DNA from 4 places in the Pseudomonas corni genome. Region 3 is predicted to be linked to each of the others. Evidence: predicted binding sites of a transcription regulator. Region 3 holds the regulator's gene; each other region holds the start of a gene.
The links. Region 3 encodes FliA, which starts transcription of late flagellar genes. Its sites were predicted from a motif close to CTAAAGTTTNNNNNNNNNNNGCCGNTAA; they were not measured.

Region 1: motA (flagellar motor stator protein MotA) is a predicted target of FliA. The motif match lies at 2,821-2,848, and genes of this name have one in related genera.
Region 2: ACWKV9_RS01795 (flagellar protein MotY) is a predicted target of FliA. The motif match lies at 2,435-2,462, and genes of this name have one in related genera.
Region 4: ACWKV9_RS19355 (methyl-accepting chemotaxis protein) is a predicted target of FliA. The motif match lies at 3,556-3,583, and genes of this name have one in related genera.

Annotation. Positions count from the first base shown of each region.
Region 1 is NZ_JBSKHW010000006.1:24,955-30,184, forward strand. It holds gene asd (archaetidylserine decarboxylase) at 1-236, opposite strand, end outside; gene rhdA (thiosulfate sulfurtransferase) at 305-1,120, opposite strand; gene ACWKV9_RS11460 (HDOD domain-containing protein) at 1,167-2,705, opposite strand; gene motA (flagellar motor stator protein MotA) at 2,918-3,769, shown strand; gene motB (flagellar motor protein MotB) at 3,773-4,810, shown strand; gene rsgA (small ribosomal subunit biogenesis GTPase RsgA) at 4,967-5,230, opposite strand, start outside.
Region 2 is NZ_JBSKHW010000001.1:407,092-412,321, reverse strand. It holds gene ACWKV9_RS01805 (hypothetical protein) at 1-38, shown strand, start outside; gene ACWKV9_RS01800 (argininosuccinate synthase) at 125-1,342, opposite strand; gene ACWKV9_RS01795 (flagellar protein MotY) at 1,472-2,380, opposite strand; gene pyrC (dihydroorotase) at 2,529-3,575, shown strand; gene rnt (ribonuclease T) at 3,572-4,249, shown strand; gene ACWKV9_RS01780 (bacterioferritin-associated ferredoxin) at 4,425-4,643, shown strand; gene bfr (bacterioferritin) at 4,844-5,230, shown strand, end outside.
Region 3 is NZ_JBSKHW010000011.1:128,095-133,324, reverse strand. It holds gene ACWKV9_RS17825 (chemotaxis protein CheA) at 1-1,475, opposite strand, end outside; gene ACWKV9_RS17820 (protein phosphatase CheZ) at 1,595-2,383, opposite strand; gene ACWKV9_RS17815 (chemotaxis response regulator CheY) at 2,403-2,777, opposite strand; gene fliA (RNA polymerase sigma factor FliA) at 3,044-3,784, opposite strand; gene fleN (flagellar synthesis regulator FleN) at 3,781-4,614, opposite strand; gene flhF (flagellar biosynthesis GTPase FlhF) at 4,733-5,230, opposite strand, start outside.
Region 4 is NZ_JBSKHW010000013.1:6,106-11,335, reverse strand. It holds gene ACWKV9_RS19365 (CheR family methyltransferase) at 1-1,222, opposite strand, end outside; gene ACWKV9_RS19360 (chemotaxis protein CheW) at 1,219-1,755, opposite strand; gene ACWKV9_RS19355 (methyl-accepting chemotaxis protein) at 1,765-3,387, opposite strand; gene ACWKV9_RS19350 (tellurite resistance TerB family protein) at 4,154-4,882, opposite strand; gene ydcS (putative ABC transporter substrate-binding protein YdcS) at 5,121-5,230, shown strand, end outside.

The DNA of each region.
Region 1 (5,230 bases), on a different contig from region 3:
GGGCGTGCACCGGGTTTCAAGGCACGGGTGAAAAATGCGTTGAAGTGCTCGTAAGCGGTGACGTCTTCCACCAGCGCCTGCGACATATCGACTTGATAACGGCGCGCGAACCACTGAGTAAATGCATTCTTGAACCAGCGCACCCGGCATTCGGCAACGCAGCCGGCCAATCGCGACAGCAAGTGGTGAGGAAGTACGTATTGAAAGAAGATAAACAGACGCTGTTTCATCAGAATTCCTAAAACATGTTCTTGAGTTGAAGGGCGGCTCCGATCACTGGAGCGCGCCGTATTGCGGTCAGGTATCAGCGCTCGACCGGTGTGTCCGGGTGATTACCCCATTCGCCCCACGAACCGGCGTAGCCCTTGACCCGCGGATAGCCCAAGGCTTTGGCCACCAGATAGGTAAAGCCCGAGCGGTGATGGGTCTGGCAATGGGTAATGATTTCCTTGTCCGGGGTGATGCCGAGGCTTTCGAGGATCTGCGGCATGTCCTTGCGAATCCGGAGTTGGCGGGCGGGGTCCATTCCGGCAGTCCATTCGAAGTTCACCGCGCCTGGAATGTGGCCGCCTTTGGCTGCGACGACTTTCTCGCCGGAGTACTCGGTCGGGGCGCGAGCGTCCCATATTGCGAGGTCTTTGGCGCCAAGGCGGCCTTGCAAGTATTCACGGGTGGCGGTCGGCTCATCGTGCAGCGTCAGCGGGACTGGACCCCCAACGGCGGCAGGCATCTCCTTCGACAAGGGCAAACCTTCAGCTTCCCAGGCGAGCAGGCCGCCATCGAGATAGTGATATTGGTGATGACCGATCACATCGAGCAACCAGATGAAACGCCCGGCCCAACCGCCGCCCTCGTCGTCGTAGACCACGTAAACCGCATTTGGGTTATGGCCCAGTTCACCGAACAGCGCCTGTAGTTGCGCAAGGGTAGGCAGCAGGCCGGGAGCCGGAGGCTGGCCCAGTTGTGTGCGTTTGGGATCAACAAAGCGCGCGCCGGGAATGTGCCCGGCCTCATAGCGGGCGCTGCTGGTCAGGTCCACGAGAATCAGCTCTGAAGCACCAAGCCGTGCCTGGAGTTCGCTGGGTTCAATCACCAGCGGCAAGCTTGAAAAGGCAGACATGTAGAGGTCTCCAGATCGTCAAAAGAGGCGAATTGTAGCTCAGGCGTCATGTATTGCGATGGCTAAACGTCGTCAGCGCTTTCTCAATGCATTGCGACGTTTTTCCGAATGCCTGCACGGAAATTTCTGACAGCAGTCCGCCCCCTTGATCGGCTACCAACAACATCACTACCCGGCCATTACTGGCCAGCGAGCGGATCAACAGGTTTTCCCCGCTGAACTGGCCCCGCAGGCTGGCGGGCAGCAGCGCCGAGAACTGTGCGTTATTGGCGGACGTCAGGCGCAGTTGGGTTGCCTGGGCCAGCAAACGTTGCAGGACGGTGCTGTCTTGGATCGGTATCAGCAGGGAGGCGGCGGACTTGTCCAGTCCGGCAGTTTGATGGACGCGCAGGGCATCGACTTTGCGGTCGATCATCAACAGCATCACCCGCTGCATGCCACAGGCGAGCAGCGCATCCCGGGCGAACGAGGTCAGATTCATGGCGTTAGTGAATGGGCTAGGCTCTTTCAGCAGTTGGGCACATTGCTTGCGCCAGTCTTGTAGCGCCTCGGTGGAAGGCGCTGGTGCCGGCAGCATGCCTTTGTGGCCGCGCCGGGCTTCCCATGGCCACAGCAGCGCTTCAACCGGATGCCAGACGCCGGCGCCTGCGTGGGATCGCGCACTGCTCGCAGCGTTTTGGTGGACTTGTTGTTGAACGCTCGCCAACGGTTGTTGCAGATACAGGCTGGTCAACAACTCCCAGCGCACGTTATGGGGGCTGTTCCAGGCGTATTGCGCCGAGAGAGCCAGCCCGTTTGCCAGCAAAATGGTATTGGCAGGCTGATTCAGCCAGCGTTGCAGGGGCAGGTCTGTATCCAGACGCTGCTGTTGTATGAGCGGATCTTCATTTTCATGGGCAATACGCAGCACCTTCACCAGATTGCGCTGCTCGCTGATCAACAGTTGATAGCCGCGCATGACCCACATCGGCAGATGCCAATGTTCAGCCAGCGCCCTGCACAGCACGATCAAGCGAATGCCAAACAACGCCTTTTCAGTCTTTTTCGCGCATTCGCCCTTGTGAATGACCCGCAGCTCCCACTCTTCGAGCAATTTAGGATGTGCGAGAGCCATCGGCCAAAGCGGAGACAGAAACAGCAAGCTGCCCAGATGAATGTCCTGCCACAGCCGGGCCAGTTGATTGGCGAACAAGCCAGTGGCTTGCTGCGTAGCGTGCTGGCTGATCATTTGCAGCTGCCGCAGGGCGGGAGGGATATCCCGCTCATCCACAGCGGGCAGCCGGGCGAGCAATGTTTCAGTACGCGCCAGACCTAGCCGATTGATCGCCACTTCCAGGCTCTCGGCAGGTTCTGCAAAGCCGCCGCTGCTTTGATGATTGGCTTCGCGCATCACACTCAAGACCAGTGCCGGGCTTGCCTGCATCATTTCAGCGATATCGCGAATAGAACGACGACTGTCATTCAGGCCCGCACGCACTTTTGCGTGCGCGGCCGCAGGCACCGGCAACGCAATGCCATCGAGTTGCTTGATCCAGGCATCGAGCGTCTTGGGGACGGGCCGTGGTGACGATGTTTCCGGTTGCATTCAGGAATCCCGTACGGCTGGGTGGTTTTGAAGGAAGTCCAATACTGGCATCATGCTGGCCCTCGCGCTAAACCCCACGTGATGTCTATCACGGGGGTTTTTTCGCTCTGCTTGCCTACAGTCTGGCGCAGGAAGGCCGATATGTAGAACAAGAGTTTTGACACTCCTGCGAAACATGACCATGAACCCGACTCAGTAAGTATTCATTATCTATGGCAAAAATTATCGGCATCATCGTCGTTTTCGCGAGTGTACTCGGCGGATACGTCTTGTCCCACGGCCAGATCGCTGCGCTGATTCAGCCTTTCGAGGTGATGATCATCGGCGGCGCTGCATTGGGTGCGTTCTTGCAAGCCAACCCTGGCTACATGACCATGCTCGTCATCAAAAAATCCCTGAAGATGTTCGGGACGCGCTTTACCCACGCCTTCTATCTGGAGGTCCTGGGACTGATCTACGAGATCCTCAACAAGAGCCGCCGCGAAGGCATGATGGCGATTGAAGGGGACCTTGAAGAGCCAGAGAACAGCCCGATCTTCACCAAGTACCCGAGCGTCCTGAAAGACACGCGCATGATCGCCTTCATCTGCGATTACTTGCGCATCATGTCCTCCGGCAACATGGCCCCGCACGAGCTTGAAGGCTTGTTCGACATGGAGCTGTTGAGCATGAAAGAAGAGCTGGAACATCCCTCCCACGCGGTCACCGGTGTGGCCGATGCCATGCCTGGTTTCGGTATTGTCGCCGCGGTACTGGGTATCGTTGTGACCATGGCATCGCTGGGGTCGGGCGACAAGGCTGCTATCGGTATGCACGTGGGTGCAGCCCTGGTCGGTACCTTCTTCGGTATTCTCGCCGCTTACGGTTTCTTCGGCCCGCTGGCCACTTCCCTGGCCCACGATGCCAAAGAAGAGATGAACGTCTTCGAATCGATCAAGGCGTCGCTGGTTGCGTCGGCCTCAGGCGTGCCGCCTTCGCTGGCGGTGGAGTTTGGCCGCAAGGTTCTGTATCCAATGCATCGCCCCAGCTTCAGCGAGCTGGAACAAGCTGTTCGCGGTCGTTGATCCATGGAAAATAATCAGCCGATCATAATCAAGCGCGTCAAGCGCTACGGCGGCGGCCACCACGGCGGCGCCTGGAAAATCGCCTTCGCTGACTTTGCGACAGCGATGATGGCTTTTTTTCTGGTGCTTTGGCTGATGTCGTCGGCTACCCCGGAGCAGTTGATTGCGATTGCCGGTTATTTCAAGGACCCGGTCGGGTTTTCCGACAGTGGCTCGCCCTACGTTATCGATTTGGGCGGCTCGCCCGAAATGTCCCCCGACCAGACGCTGAATCCGGAGGTCAAGTCCACGCCAGCGCCCGACAGCGTGCCAATCGAGGCAGACACCCAGGACGCCGCAGCTCAGCAGGCCGAGCAAGTTGAGCAGGAGCGCCTTGAATTGCTGCTGCAAGAGCTGCAAAACAAGGTCAACGAAAACCCGCAGCTGCAGAAATTCAAAGACCAGATTTTGTTCGAGATCACGCAGGATGGCTTGCGGATCCAGATCATGGATGCTGACAACCGGCCCATGTTCGACATTGGCAGCGCACGCCTGAAACCATATTTCGAAGACATCCTGCTGGCCATGGCCGACACCATTAAAGCGGTGCCCAACAAAATCAGCGTCAGTGGTCACACCGATGCAACGCCCTATGTGGGGAACAACGGTTTTGGCAACTGGGAGTTGTCGGCTGGCCGCGCCAATGCCGCACGTCGTGCGTTGGTGGCCGGTGGTTATCCGGATACTCAGGTGGCGCGCGTCGTGGGTTATGCCTCATCGGCGCTCTATGACAAAGAGCATCCGACAAACCCGATCAACCGTCGGATCGATATCGTGGTCATGACCAAGAAGGCGCAGCAGAAGATTGAAGGCTCGCAAAACGTAGGTGAGGCGCCTCAAACGCCGGATGCGCCCAAAGCGCCAACTCCTGACGCCAAGCCTGGCGCTTCGATTTCCACGCCCGCTGTCGATCCACAAGCCTACGCCCAGCCCCATGAGATTCGGCAAAAGCTGAATATCTTCGAGCAGGGCACGCTGAAGGTTGAAGAGACCAAAAACTAGGTTTGTGGACAATAAAAAACGCCGCGATGATCGCGGCGTTTTTTGTTTTCTTACTGTAGGAGCGCGCTTGCCCGCGATTGAGGTGTGTCAGGCACCATCTATGACGGACATGCTGACGCCATCGCGGGCAAGCGCGCTCCTACAGTTTGGCGTCGATCAGTGACTACTTTCCGGCAAGCTGGCGATGATCGAGCGATAGCTGTTCATGCGCTGTTGCTGCACGCGGCCCTCGTCCAGCGCCTTGAGCAGCGCACAGCCTGGCTCGCGATCATGCTTGCAATCCCGGAAGCGGCAAGTGCCGATCAGGTCGTTGAACTCGATGAAGCCCGCTTCGACATCAGCGCGGCTCACGTGGCCCAGGCCGAACTCACGAATACCTGGCGAGTCGATCAGATCGCCGCCATTGGGAAAGTGGAACAA
Region 2 (5,230 bases), on a different contig from region 3:
ACAAGCTGCGCGAAAAAAAGCCTGCAGCTAAGCGCTGACAGACCTGGAGCTTCACAAGGCATTTATTGCCAGGCGCAAAAAAAGCAGCCTCTATTGAGGCTGCTCTCTGTTCGGTAGCAGCGGCTTAGAACAATTTGCGATTCTTGTTCGCGGCAATCCGCATGCGCAGTGCGTTGAGTTTAATGAAGCCTGCTGCGTCGGCCTGGTTGTAGGCACCACCATCTTCTTCGAATGTAGCGATGTTGGCATCGAACAACGAATCGTCGGACTTGCGGCCGGTCACGATGACGTTCCCTTTATACAACTTCAGGCGAACCACACCATTAACGTGAGCCTGAGAAGCATCGATCATCTGTTGCATCATCAAACGCTCAGGGCTCCACCAGTAACCGGTATAGATCATGCTCGCGTACTTGGGCATCAACTCGTCTTTCAGGTGAGCGACTTCCCGATCAAGCGTGATCGACTCGATGGCACGGTGCGCGCGCAGCATAATGGTCCCGCCCGGGGTTTCGTAGCAACCGCGAGACTTCATGCCCACATAACGGTTTTCAACGATGTCCAGACGACCGATACCATTCTCGCCGCCAATCCGGTTGAGAGTGGCGAGAACCGTTGCCGGGGTCATTTCGACGCCGTCCAGCGCAACGATATCGCCGTTACGGTAGGTCAGTTCGAGATAAGTCGGGGTGTTGGGCGCGTTTTCAGGGGATTTGGTCCAACGCCACATGTCTTCTTCGTGCTCGGTCCAGGTATCTTCCAGCACGCCACCTTCGTAGGAGATGTGCAGCAGATTGGCGTCCATGGAGTACGGAGATTTTTTCTTGCCGTGACGCTCGATCGGGATCGAATGCTTTTCAGCGTAATCCATCAGTTTTTCACGAGAGAGCAAGTCCCACTCACGCCATGGAGCGATAACTTTCACGCCTGGCTTGAGGGCATAGGCGCCCAATTCAAAGCGAACTTGATCGTTTCCTTTGCCGGTCGCGCCGTGGGAAATGGCATCAGCGCCAGTTTCGTTGGCGATCTCGATCAGACGCTTGGCGATCAACGGACGGGCAATGGACGTACCGAGCAGGTACTCGCCTTCGTAGACAGTGTTGGCGCGAAACATTGGAAACACGAAGTCGCGCACGAATTCTTCACGCAGGTCGTCGATGTAGATTTCCTTGACGCCCATGGCTTGTGCCTTGGCACGCGCTGGCTCGACTTCTTCACCCTGACCGAGGTCGGCTGTGAAGGTCACCACTTCGCAGTTGTACGTATCCTGCAGCCACTTGAGGATTACCGAAGTATCCAGGCCTCCGGAATACGCGAGAACTACCTTGTTTACGTCCGCCATGCCATCACTCCAACGCGTTGTACGGAAAACCGACGATTCTACCGTTCAAACCCGTGGATTTACAGTCTCGCGACAGCTTGTGACGACGAAGCGACAAAACGTATCGACAATACGACGTGTGTTTGGCGATCAGGAAGTGGCGCCAGTGCTTCCCGCAGATGCAACGGGCGCAGGCCTGTTGTCCGGCGCAACGCGTTCAAGATGGAGGTTCACCCGCCTGTTACGGGCGCGATTGGCGTTGTTGGTATTAGGTACCAGCGGATATCGCTCGCCGTGAAAACGCAGAGTGACTTGCTCTTCGGGGATACCTTGAGCTTTGAGATAGTCCATCACGGCCAGGGCGCGACGCCGCGACAAATCACGGTTGGTGAGACGGTTGCCGCTGTTGTCCGAGTGACCGTCCAGTTCGACACGATTCACTGTGGGATCGGCCTTCATATACGCCACCACGACATCCAGCTTCGCCTTGCCCGCTGTATCGAGGTCGATCCCGCCGCCTGGGAAGCCGATTTCAGCCTGTTTTACTTGCTCGTAGTTCATCGGCAACAGCTTTGTGGTGCATATCTGAAAATCGCTGAAGGCTTTGCTGAATTTCACTGGCAGTAGTCGGACCTCCATGGCGCCGCCACCGTCCCGCGCGAAATGCCTGATTACCGGACTGCGCCCGTCCATCAAGCCGCTGATCAACCTGCCCGCCTGAGCCTGGGAAGTGTTGAAGGGAATTTGACCGTTGATCACTTTCACGGCGCCCAGATTCAGGTCGCCTCGACCCGGCTGCCATGGCGCGGCTGCTGCCAGCAACGTGGCGGACCCTGCCCCGAGCGCATAACCGGTGGCTTTGAGCCGAAAGGTCGCCTGCTCGCCAGCACGCCGCACGAACTCACCAGCTCCAAAGTCGGTAATCGGCTGAGTCAGACGGCATTCGAACTGATCGCCTTCTACCTTCCACTCAATATTTTCCAGACGCGTCTGGAAAGTGATCGCCATGGCCGGCAGGCTGGCAAACACGCTGAGCAGGGCTAGATATCGCTGGCGCACGGGAGGCTCCACAAAGATTTTTTCGCGTTTCAAAATTTATTGCTTACACGGGGGCTATCGGTTCGTTCCTGTAAAACTTGATAGCGAGTGCCTGGATGAGTCTTTTCCGGTAGCATTCCCAGCGAGTTTGACCCGCCTGGAATCCCCAATGTCCGACCGCCTGACCCTCCTGCGCCCCGACGACTGGCACATCCATCTTCGAGATGGCGCTGTTTTGCCACACACTGTCGCGGACGTTGCTCGCACCTTTAGCCGCGCCATCATCATGCCAAACCTGGTTCCTCCGGTACGCAACGCCGAGGAGGCCGACGCGTATCGTCAGCGCATCTTGGCTGCACGCCCCGCAGGCAGCCGCTTTGAGCCCCTGATGGTGCTTTATTTGACCGACCTGACCCAGCCGCAAGACATTCGCGCTGCCAAGGCCAGTGGCTTCGTGTACGCCGCCAAGCTTTACCCGGCCGGTGCGACCACCAACTCCGACTCCGGCGTCACCAGTATCGACAAGATTCTGCCGACGCTTGAAGCCATGGCCGAAGTCGGCATGCCGCTGTTGGTCCATGGCGAGGTCACACGCGGTGACATCGACGTGTTCGACCGCGAAAAGATCTTCATTGATGAGCATCTGCGCCGTGTCGTCGAGCTATTACCAACGCTGAAAGTGGTGTTTGAACACATCACCACGGCCGAGGCTGTGCACTTCGTCAATGAGGCGTCGGCCAACGTGGGAGCGACGATCACGGCGCACCATTTGCTCTACAACCGCAATCACATGCTGGTGGGCGGTATTCGCCCGCACTTCTATTGCTTGCCGATCCTAAAGCGCAACACGCATCAGATTGCACTGCTCGATGCCGCAACCAGCGGCAGCAGCAAGTTCTTTCTGGGCACCGATTCTGCGCCCCATGCTCAGCATGCCAAAGAAGCCGCCTGTGGCTGCGCCGGTTGCTATACCGCGTTTGCCGCGATCGAGCTGTACGCCGAAGCGTTCGAACAGCGCAATGCGCTGGACAAGCTCGAAGGCTTCGCGAGCCGCAACGGGCCGGCGTTTTACGGTCTGCCGGTCAACACCGACACCATTACCCTGGTTCGTGAAGAGTGGACTGCGCCAACCAGCCTGCCATTTGGCGAGCTTTCTGTTATCCCGCTGCGCGCCGGTGAAAAACTGCGCTGGCGCCTGCTGGAGGAACACGCGTGAGTGAAGACCAATACGACGACGATCAGGAAGGCTCTGGCGGCGGTACAGGTTCCAGGCACCCTATGGCGGCCCGCTTTCGCGGTTACCTGCCCGTTGTCGTTGATGTAGAAACCGGCGGCTTCAACTCGGCCACCGACGCCCTGCTGGAAATCGCCGCAGTGACCATCGGCATGGACGAGAAAGGTTTCGTGTTCCCTGAACACACCTACTTTTTCCGGGTAGAGCCGTTCGTAGGCGCGAACATTGAAGCAGCAGCGCTTGAGTTCACCGGTATCAAGCTCGATCACCCACTGCGCATGGCTGTCAGTGAAGAAACTGCGCTGACTGATATCTTCCGTGGCGTGCGCAAAGCGTTGAAAGCCAACGGCTGCAAGCGCGCGATCCTGGTTGGCCACAATGCCAGTTTTGATTTGGGTTTTCTCAACGCGGCAGTTGCGCGTCTGGACATGAAGCGCAATCCGTTTCACCCCTTCTCAAGCTTTGATACCGCAACGCTTGCTGGCCTGGCTTATGGTCAAACAGTATTGGCGAAAGCCTGCCAGGCTGCTGACGTGGATTTCGACGGTCGCGAGGCTCACTCAGCGCGCTACGACACAGAGAAGACCGCTGAGCTGTTCTGCGGCATCGTAAATCGCTGGAAAGAGATGGGCGGCTGGGAAGACTTTAACGACTGAGTTTGCACGCATCCCGAGAACCGGCCGATATGGCCGGTTTTTTGTTTCTATCGTGGGGGCGTCGTAACCACTCATCGGGCTTCACACGTGAGGCAGGAAGTAGTTTTGACAAGCATTCTCATTAACATTAGTATCCATCGCATTGAGCAAATCACTCAGCGACGGTCCTTTATTTATGTATGTCTGCCTCTGCCAAGGTGTTACTGACGGACAAATCCGCGAAGCGATCATGGAAGGATGCTGCAGCTATCGCGAGGTTCGCGAAACGCTGAATGTAGCCAGTAAATGTGGTAAATGTGCCTGCCTTGCCAAGCAAGTGGTGCGTGAAACCCTGACTGAGCTGCAAGTGAGCCATGCAGCGCTGGCCTATCCCGCAGAATTTTCAGCTGCCTGATCTACCGAATTTCGAAGAACCGGACCTTGCGTCCGGTTTTTTTATGCCTTTAATTCAATCGCTTAGCGTTCGGATGCGGAACACAAACATTCTTATTCTTATTTAATTTCACTTATTATTCAATAACTTAGGTTTGACAGAGTTATAGGCGGCGCTCAAACTTGCGCTCTATATGTGACTTCATCGACAGGACCCCGATCATGAAAGGCGACATTACAGTCATCCAGCATCTCAACAAGATCCTCGGAAACGAGCTGGTCGCGATCAACCAGTATTTTTTGCATGCTCGGATGTACGAAGATTGGGGTCTGAACAAGTTGGGCAAACACGAGTACCACGAGTCCATCGACGAGATGAAACACGCGGACAAGCTGATCAAGCGCATCCTGTTTCTCGAAGGCCTGCCAAACCTGCAAGACCTGGGCAAAATCCTGATCGGTGAACACACCAAGGAAATGCTCGAGTGCGACCTGCGCATCGAGCGCACGGGCCACGCAGACCTGAAAGCCGCCATTGCTCACTGTGAAGTGGTTGGCGATTTTGGCAGCCGTGAACTGCTCGAAGATATTCTTGAGTCAGAAGAAGAG
Region 3 (5,230 bases):
CGCTCCTCCGGCGACTCGATACCGTGGTCGACGGCGTTGCGCACCAAGTGGACCAGCGGGTCGGCCAGCGCTTCAACCAGGTTCTTGTCCAGGTCGGTTTCTTCACCCACCAATTCCAGGGCGATTTCTTTCTTCAACTGACGTGCCAGATCGCGAACCAGTCGCGGGAAGCGGCCGAAGACTTTCTTGATCGGCTGCATCCGCGTCTTCATCACGGCGGTCTGCAAATCAGCGGTGACCACGTCCAGATTGGACACGGCCTTGGACATGGCTTCGTCGGAGCTGTTGGCACCCAGGCGCACCAGGCGGTTACGCACCAGCACCAGTTCGCCGACCATGTTCATGATTTCGTCCAGCCGCGCGGTGTCGACGCGCACGGTGGTTTCGGCCTCTGACTTCTCGGCAACCGGCGCGGCGGCTTTCGCCGGTGCCACAGCAGGTCTGGCAACGGGAGCAGCAGCTTTTGCCGGTTCGACCTTGGCAGGCTCAGCTTTCTTGACGGGAGCTGGGGCACTGACGATGGCATCCGGCTCGAACTTGCCTTTGCCGTGCAGTTGGTCGAGCAAGTCTTCGAATTCGTTGTCGGTGATTTCGTCCGACGGCTTGCCACTGGCAGCGACAGGCGCAGCGGGGGCAACAGGCGTGGCGGGTGCAGACGCAGCCGCCGGGGCACTCGCGACGGGCTCGGCGGAAAAACTACCCTTGCCGTGCAACTGATCCAGCAACGCTTCAAATTCGTCGTCGGTGATTTCATCCGACGAAGTATTGGCGACCGGGGCCACCGCAGCAGCGGGCGCTGGGGCCGCAACGGCGTCTACGGCGAACTGACCTTTGCCGTGCAGCTGGTCGAGCAGCGATTCAAATTCAGCGTCGGTGATGTCGTCGCTCGCAGCTGCGGCAGTTGCGGCGGGCGCAGCAGGGGCGACAGGTGCAGCAATCGGCGCAGACACATTGCCGCCGGCAGCCTGTGCCTTGACCGCATTGAGCGAGTCCAGCAGTTGTTCGAATTCGTCGTCAGTGATGTCATCGGACGCTTCAGCCACAGGCTCGGCCACCACCGGTGCAGCCGCGACTTGATCAGCAGACGCAGGTTCGGCCAGACGCGCCAGTGCGGCGAGCAGCTCAGGCGTTGCTGGGGTGACGTCGGTGCGCTCGCGCACTTCGCCAAACATCGCATTGACCGCATCCAGCGCTTCAAGCACCACGTCCATGAGCTCGGAATCGACCCGGCGCTCACCTTTGCGCAGGATGTCGAAGACGTTTTCCGCGATGTGGCAGCATTCAACCAGCTCGTTGAGCTGGAGGAAGCCGGCGCCCCCTTTTACAGTGTGAAAACCGCGAAAAATTGCATTGAGCAAGTCAGCGTCATCCGGTCGGCTTTCCAGCTCGACCAGTTGCTCGGACAGTTGCTCCAGAATCTCGCCGGCCTCAACCAGAAAATCCTGAAGGATTTCTTCATCGGCGCCGAAGCTCATTGGGGGGGTGCTCCTAAAATTAACCGTCAACCGATCCAGGTCATGCGCGAAGTCGTCAGCGGGTGAGCCGTGCGGTCAATCAACAGGCAACAGGCTCACAACGCTTTCTGACTCAGAACCTAGAAACCCAGGCTGGATAGCAGATCGTCTACATCATCCTGACCGGATACGACGTCTTCACGTTTATCGGCATGAATCTGCGGACCTTCACCCTTGGAATGAAGTTTTTCTTGTTCTTTTTGCTGACGGAACAATTCCTGGTCGTGTTCGATGCCGGCAAAGCGGTCGACCTGGCTGGCCATGAGCACCAGCTTGAGCAGATTGCTTTCGACTTCGGTCACCAACTGGGTCACGCGCTTGATCACCTGACCGGTGAGGTCCTGGTAATCCTGAGCCAACAAGATGTTGTTCAGGTGGCCGGCAACCTCGTGGGTTTCCTGCTCGCTGCGTGTCAGGAAACCGTCGACACGTTTAGCCAGATCGCGAAACTCCTCGGCACCGATTTCGCGACGCATGAAGCGGCCCCAATCGGCGCTTAACGCTTTGGCGTCGGCCGTGAGTCCGTTCATCAAGGGGGTGCTTTGCTCCACCAGATCCATGGTGCGGTTGGCCGCGTTTTCGGTCAGCCGGACCACGTACGACAAGCGTTCAGTGGCGTCGGTGATCTGCGACACTTCTTCGGCTTGGGGCATGGTCGGGTCGATCTGGAAGTTGACGATGGCGCTGTGCAGCTCACGCGTCAGCTTGCCGACTTCCTGATACAGGCCGCGATCGCGGGTCTGGTTCAGCTCATGGATCAGTTGCACGGCTTCGCCGAACTTACCTTTTTCAAGGCTTGCGACCAGCTCTTGTGCGTGTTTCTTCAGGGTCGACTCAAAGTCACCCATTGTCGAATCTTTGGAATCCATAGCGCCCTCGCAGCGAACATCAGCTATTGACGCGCTCGAATATCTTCTCGATTTTTTCTTTCAGCACTTGCGCTGTGAAAGGCTTGACCACGTAGCCGTTTACCCCGGCCTGGGCGGCTTCGATGATCTGCTCACGCTTGGCTTCAGCGGTGACCATCAACACCGGCAAGCTGCGCAGGCGCTCGTCGGCACGCACTTGACGCAACAGGTCGATGCCGGACATGCCAGGCATGTTCCAGTCCGTTACCAGAAAGTCAAAAGAGCCACTTTGCAGCATCGGCAATGCGGTTGTGCCGTCATCTGCTTCGGCCGTGTTGGTGAACCCAAGGTCACGCAACAGGTTTTTTATGATCCGCCGCATCGTTGAGAAGTCATCAACGATGAGGATTTTCATGTTCTTGTCCAATTCGACCTCCAAGCAGTCTTTAACGCGTCCAGCACCTGGACGCGCGTTCAATCAAAACCGGTACAGCTCGCTGACCGGGCTGCACGAAACGACGACGGGCTTGGCAAATCAACAGGCATGAACCACGGCGCGACGCACGCGAGGTGCGTCTGCGCTGACCGGCGCAAGCCTTGTCTCTCTTGTTTCCCACGAACGCTCTGCACAGCCGGCTTTACAGGTAACACGAGCCCCAACAGGGTCCGCAGCGCTGCCTGTCAACGCGCTCGCCATTCTCCCAAACGCCCTCGCAAACGAGCTGCGCACTGGCTGTGTAACTGACTGACCCGCGATTCGCTGACACCCAGGACCTCACCGATTTCCTTGAGGTTCAGCTCTTCGTCGTAGTACAGCGCCAACACCAGGCGTTCACGCTCTGGCAGATTGGCAATGGCCTCTGCCAACGCGCTCTGGAAACGTTCATCTTCCAGGTCACGCGACGGCTCGAGCGACTGGCTTGCGCCGTCCTCATGCAGCCCTTCATGTTCGCCGTCCTGTAGCAGGTCGTCGAAACTGAACAGTCGGCTGCCCAAGGTATCGTTCAAAATCCCGTAGTAATCATCGAGACTCAATTGGAGTTCGGCCGCAACCTCGTGATCTTTAGCGTCACGGCCGGTTTTTGCTTCAATTGAGCGAATCGCGTCACTGACCATGCGCGTGTTGCGATGCACCGAACGCGGCGCCCAATCACCCTTGCGCACCTCGTCGAGCATCGCGCCACGGATGCGAATCCCGGCGTAGGTCTCGAAACTTGCGCCTTTGGTGGAGTCGTACTTGGTCGACACTTCGAGCAAGCCAATCATGCCGGCCTGGATCAAATCCTCGACCTGCACGCTCGCTGGCAGACGCGCCAGCAAGTGGTAGGCAATTCGCTTGACCAGAGGCGCATAGCGCTCGATCAGCTCGTATTGGGAATCACGGGATGATTTGCTGTACATGCGATACCCACTTGCTGTCATGACACGGGCCCTGCGCTGGTGTGATGCACCAGACGTTCGACGAAAAATTCCAGATGTCCGCGCGGGTTTGCCGGGAGCGGCCAGGTGTCCACTTTCTGCGCGATGGCCTTGAAGGCCAGCGAGCATTTGGAACGCGGAAACGCCTCGTACACCGCACGTTGTTTCTGCACGGCCTTGCGCACGCATTCGTCATACGGCACGGCGCCGACGTACTGCAGGGCAACGTCCAGGAAACGATCGGTGACCTTGGTCAGTTTGGCGAAAAGATTGCGCCCTTCCTGCGGGCTCTGGGCCATGTTGGCCAGGACCCGAAAACGGTTCATGCCGTAATCGCGATTGAGCAGCTTGATCAGCGCGTAGGCGTCGGTGATGGAAGTCGGCTCGTCGCAGACCACCAGCAACACTTCCTGAGCGGCGCGCACGAAGCTCACCACTGACTCACCGATCCCGGCGGCGGTGTCGATCACCAGCACGTCGAGGTTGTCGCCGATGTCGCTGAAGGCCTGAATCAGACCGGCATGCTGCGCGGGCGTCAGATGAACCATGCTCTGAGTGCCGGACGCTGCCGGCACGATGCGAATGCCGCCCGGGCCTTGCAGCAGGACGTCACGCAGCTCGCATCGACCTTCGATGACGTCGGCCAGGGTGCGTTTCGGGGTAAGTCCCAGCAGCACGTCGACGTTGGCCAGACCCAGATCGGCGTCCAGCAACATGACGCGGCGTCCAAGCTCGGCCAGCGCCAGTGAAAGGTTCACTGACACGTTCGTCTTGCCTACGCCACCTTTGCCACCGGTCACTGCGATAACCTGTACGGGATGCATGCTGCCCATGTTAATTGTTTACCTTGTCTTGCTTAGACCTAAGCCACATGTCGGGCTGCACGTTTGTTGTTTGAACAATGCCTGGCAGACCATCGAAGTGGGTATATTCCCGTGTCATATTCTTCACCTAACCCACACGCTTGCCTGGGTTGTGGTAAAGATCCGCAAACATATCAGCCATCGCTTCCTCGCTAGGCTCTTCCTGCATCTGCACGCTGACCGCTCGACTCACCAACTGGTGCCGACGCGGCAAATGCAGATCATCCGGTATCCGTGGACCATCGGTAAGATAGGCCACAGGCAGCTCGTGACTGATCGCCAGACTCAACACCTCACCGAGGCTGGCTGTTTCGTCCAGCTTGGTCAGGATGCACCCGGCCAGACCGCAACGTTTGTAACTGTGATAAGCCGCTGACAGGACCTGCTTCTGGCTGGTTGTCGCCAGTACCAGATAGTTGCGCGACTTGATGCCGCGCCCTGCCAGACTTTCAAGCTGCATACGCAGGGCCGGATCGCTGGCTTGAAGGCCTGCGGTATCGATCAGCACCACGCGCTTGCGCAGTAACGGTTCCAGCGCCTGAGCCAGGGATTGCCCCGGATCGACGTGGGTCACCGGTACATTCAA
Region 4 (5,230 bases), on a different contig from region 3:
CGGCCACATCGCCCTGGCTTGCGAGTAATGCAGCCATTTGCGCCAGCGTTTCGGGATGCTGCGGCTCCAGATACAGCGCTTTGCGATAAAAACCCGACGCCTGAGCCGTGTCGCTCGCGACTTCGCTGAGCAGACCCAGCCAATAGAACACCGTCGCCACCGGTTCGTGCTGCTTCAAGTAGCGTTCGCAGGCCGCTTTGGCGTCAGCGGTCTTGCCTTCGTTGGCCAGGCTGCCGATGGTGGCGAGCAAGGTGTTGGCGTCGCTGCTGGGCGCACTCGCGATGGGCGTTTTGATCGTCGAGAAGGGTTTGACCGGCGCTGGAACTTGCGTGCGAAACGGCATCGAGACCGGCGCTTTGACGGGCAACCTGGCGCGCTCGGCTATCGGCCAAGTGGCAGCAATGACGGGTAGCTCTATCGCCACTTCAGAGCGACGCCGAAAGGCAAACGACTGCGCTATGCCGATGGAACTCATGCCCATGCGCCCCAGCAAACTGCCTTCGGCGGGGCCGATGAACAGCACGCCTTCCTCGCGGGTCATGCGCTTGAGAGCCTCAAAACCGAGGCGCTGGGTTGGCACGTCGAAATAGATCAGCAAATTGCGGCAGAACACGAAATCGTAGGCCGACTGGGCCAGCGGCATATGCGGGTCAAGCAGGTTGCCGGGCTGAAAATCCACCCGATCGGCCACTCGTTCATCGAGTCGATAGCCTTCTTCGACCGGCTGAAAATAACGTTCACGAAAGCTCAACTGATCGCCACGAAACGAGTTTTTGCCGTACACGCCACGCCGCGCGCGCTGGATCGAAAGCGGACTGATGTCCACCGCATCGACCTTGAACTGCCCCGGCGCCACGCCTGCATCGAACAGCGCCATGGCGATGGAGTACGGTTCTTCACCGGTTGAGCATGGCAGACTGAGGATACGCAATGGCCTTGCACCGCCCAGCTCCGCCAATCGCGCCAAAGCCAGTTTGCCCAGCGTGGCGAAGGATTCGGGGTAACGAAAAAACCAGGTCTCGGGGACGATCACTGCTTCGATCAGCGCTTGCTGCTCGTCCGCCGAGCCTGCTAGCAATTGCCAATAAGTATCGTTGTCCGCCGAGTGGGAGGCGGTGCAGCGCTGGCGAACGGCACGCTCGATGATCGCCTCGCCCACCGACGCCACGTCCAGGCCGATGCGATCCTTGAGAAACGCGAAGAAACGCGAGTCTTCGCTCATGGCATCGCCTCGAACGCTTCAACACTCAGCGGCTGGGACGGAAACAGCAGTTCACGTACCGGTTCGTTGAGCAGGTCCTGAACGCGGATCCACTGCAACAGACCGATCTCGTCTTCGCGCACTGGCCCCAAGTACGGCGCCTGACGGTTGTCCACGCCGTAATCCTTGAACTCGGCAGCAGCGCAACGCAGGGTGTCGGTGGCCTGCTCCAGAATCAACCCGAGCAGTTGCGCCCCTCGTTCTGCATCCGGCCGGTAATGCACCAGCACCAGACGGGTGCTGGTGCGTGATTGCGCGGGATGACCAAACGTCAGCGCGCTCAGGTCGATAACCGGGATGACCGCGCCGCGATGAGCGAACACACCGGCAACCCAATGTGGCGCCTGGGCGATGGGTTTGAGCGCCAGCCGAGGCAACACTTCGGCCACCTCCACAGCTTCCAGCGCATAACGCTCGGCGCCAATCCGAAACAGCAGAAACAGCTTGTTCTTGGGCAACACGGGCGCCCCGCGTCTGGCTGAGTGCTCGATCATCGATCCGACTCAGACCTTGAATCGCGAAACGCCGCCGCGCAGCCCGATCGCCACCTGGCTTAGCTCGTCGATAGCAAAACTGGCCTGGCGCAGGGATTCCACAGTCTGGCTGCTGGCATCACCCAGCTGCACCAGCGCCTGATTGATTTGTTCGGCGCCAGTGGCCTGAGCCTGCATGCCTTCGTTGACCATCAGCACGCGCGGCGCCAAGGCCTGCACCTGATGGATGATCTGCGAAAGCTGCTCGCCCACTTGGGTCACTTCGAACATACCGCGGCGCACTTCTTCGGAAAACTTGTCCATGCCCATGACGCCTGCGGACACGGCGGATTGAATCTCGCGCACCATTTGTTCGATGTCGTAAGTTGCGACCGCGGTCTGATCGGCCAAGCGACGCACTTCGGTGGCAACCACGGCGAAACCACGGCCGTATTCGCCGGCTTTTTCCGCTTCGATGGCGGCGTTGAGCGACAGCAAGTTGGTCTGATCGGCCACCTTGACGATGGTCACGACCACCTGATTGATGTTGCCCGCCTTCTCATTGAGGATCGCCAGCTTGGAGTTCACCAGGTCTGCGGCGCCCATCACCGAATGCATGGTTTCTTCCATGCGCGCCAGACCTTGCTGGCCGGAGCCTGCGAGAATCGACGCCTGATCAGCGGCGGAGGTGACTTCTGTCATGGTGCGCACCAGATCACGGGAGGTGGCAGCAATTTCCCGGGAAGTCGCGCCAATCTCAGTGGTGGTGGCTGCGGTTTCCGTGGCGGTGGCCTGTTGTTGCTTGGAAGTGGCCGCGATTTCGGTGACCGAAGTGGTGACCTGCACCGAAGAACGCTGCGCCTGGGACACCAGTGCCGCCAGTTCGGCGACCATGTCATTGAAGCCGGTTTGCACTGCACCGAATTCGTCTTTGCGGTCCAGGTTCAAACGGCTGCTCAGATCGCCCGTGCGCATGGTGTCGAGGATGCGCACGATCAACGTCATCGGCGCCAGAATCGTGCGCATCAGCAGCAGCCCGCAGGCGCCTGCCGCAAGCACGGCCACCAACAGGGAAACGCCCATGCTGATCTTGGCGCTCTGCACCGAGGAATGGATGGCCAGGGACGCATCGTCCGCAACTTTCTTGTTCATCAAAATAATGTCATTGAGCTGACGGCGACCGTCAATCCAGACAGGGCTCATGCGCTCTTTGAAGATCTGCCGCGCAGCAATGAAATCGTTGGCCTCGTAGGCACGAAGCGTGTCATCGAGCGCTTTATTGAAGACTTGGTGCAGCTTCTCGAAATTGTCGAAACCGGCCTGATCGGCTGCGTCGAAGATGGTTTTGCGATAGTTGTTCATCTGCGCGTTCAGGCGCGTTTCGAACTCTTGGTACTGATCCCTTTCTTCCTTGGTCAGCGGACGGCCTTCGTCTTCGCCGAGCAGCTCAAGGGTGCGCAGGTAACTTTCGACCCAGGCGCTGCGGGTCAAAGTGCTGTAATAAACGCCGGGAATGGCATCCTCACTCACCGCCTCCGAACTGGACTCAATCGATAACAGCCGGGTGTAAGCCACCACTACCATCAGCAGCATGATGGCGATGATCACAGCAAAGCTCGCCAAAATCCGTTGACGCAACGTCCAGTTCTTCACAGTCAGCCCTCAAGAGTTCAACGCCAGCGGCCACGCCGGGTTCAAGAAGCGGACCGATCAACGGTCCAAAGCGAGCGGGAGTATAGCCCAGCGGCTTACGCACTTACCGGACTGTTTCTGACCTGTTTTGCTGACTTTCCGACACGGATATCAGACGCTTCTGACAAGTTGTCGGCATGAAGGGGAGTTGCTTTAAGAGTGGGTGCGGGGTTTCTGATTCTCGGCCCAGCCCTTGGGACCTAACCGCGATCAACGGCGCAACCCCGTTGGAGCGAGGCTTGCTCGCGAAGCTTTTGATTCTGGCCGCAGGCCGCACACGAATCGGAATGTGCCATCGAACGCTTTTGATTCTGGCCGAGGCCGTAGGAGCGTTGCTTGCTCTGGGCCGCATCCGGACGATCTAGCGCGCAGCGGCAGTAAACCAGTGCATGCGGTGTGTCAGGCGTAAACACGGTTTGCAGGTTTTGGGGCCGCTGCGCAGCCCATCGTCGGCAAGCCAGACTCCTACGCGCTCCGCGCAGAAGCAGATCTGTGGCGCTACCCGTTTTTGATTCTGGCCGCAGGCCGCACACGAATCGGAATGCGCCATCGAACGCTTTTGATTCTGGCCGCAGGCCGTAGGAGCGTTGCTTGCTCGCGATCTGCTGCGCAGCGGCAGTAAACCGGTGCATGCGGTGTGTCAGGCGTAACACGGTCGCTAAGTTTTGACGCCACTTCGCAAGCCCATCGCGAGCAAGTTCACTCCTACAGATTGCGAGCAGCGCGCTTATTGGGCTTGTCGGACCTGGGTCTCCAGTTCGGTCTTGAGCGCAGGATCAAGCTTGAGTTGCTTGGCCAGTTCATCCAGGTAGGCGCGCTCCATGAAATGCTCTTCGTCGACCATCATCACGCTGGCGATGTACATCTCGGCGGCGATCTCCGGCGTTTTTGCTGCGCGGGCCACGTCGGAAGGGTCCAGGGGTTTGTTCAGTTCGGCATGCAGCCAGTGCTGCAATTCCTGATCGCCGGTCAATCGGGTGAATTCGCCTTCAATCAATTCGCGCTCACGGTCATCGACGTGGCCGTCTGCCTTGGCCGCAGCAACCAGGGCGCGGAGGATGGCTTCACTGTGCAGTTCAACCTGCGCGGGTGGCACGCGGTCGATAGTCTGCGGTTCAGTCTGCGGCGCGCTGCCTTGATTGGCCTGCCAGTTGCCATATGCCTTGTAGGCAATTACCCCGAGGGCGGCCAATCCGCCGTAGGTCAGCACCTTGCCGCCCATCTTGCGCGCGCTTTTATTGCCCAGCAGCAGGCCCATTGCCCCCGCGGCTGCCGCGCCGCCACCTGCGCCGGACAAGAAACCGCCAAGATTGCCGCCACCCACTTTGCCAAGCAGATCACTCAGGCCGCCCTGGCCGCCGCTTTTGTTTTGAGATTGACCGGCACCGCCTGCCTTGTTCTGTAGCAGGTCTTGACCGGATTTGAGCAACTGATCCAACAATCCACGGGTATTCATAGGAGTTCTCCTGAGTTGTCGTCGGAAAATTCAACGGCTCGCAGATTAAAACGAACAGCTCATGGGCTGTTCTCAGGAGTGCTTCCAGATGTTGCTATCACGTAATGGCCCTTTGATTAAAACGATATAGACTCATCGCATCCGACAAAAACAAGCGCATAGCCCCGTCGATAAGGCCATTGCGCCAGATTCGTCACTTCACACTGCCCCGACCATAATTTGAAAAAGAGGGAACCCCATGTCAGTGCACAAGACCACGCTGTTAAGCGCTGTAATCACCGCATTGTTCGCCAGCGCCACATTGCAGGCCGCTGAAACGCTCAAGGCTGTCGGCACTGGCGAAGGCCA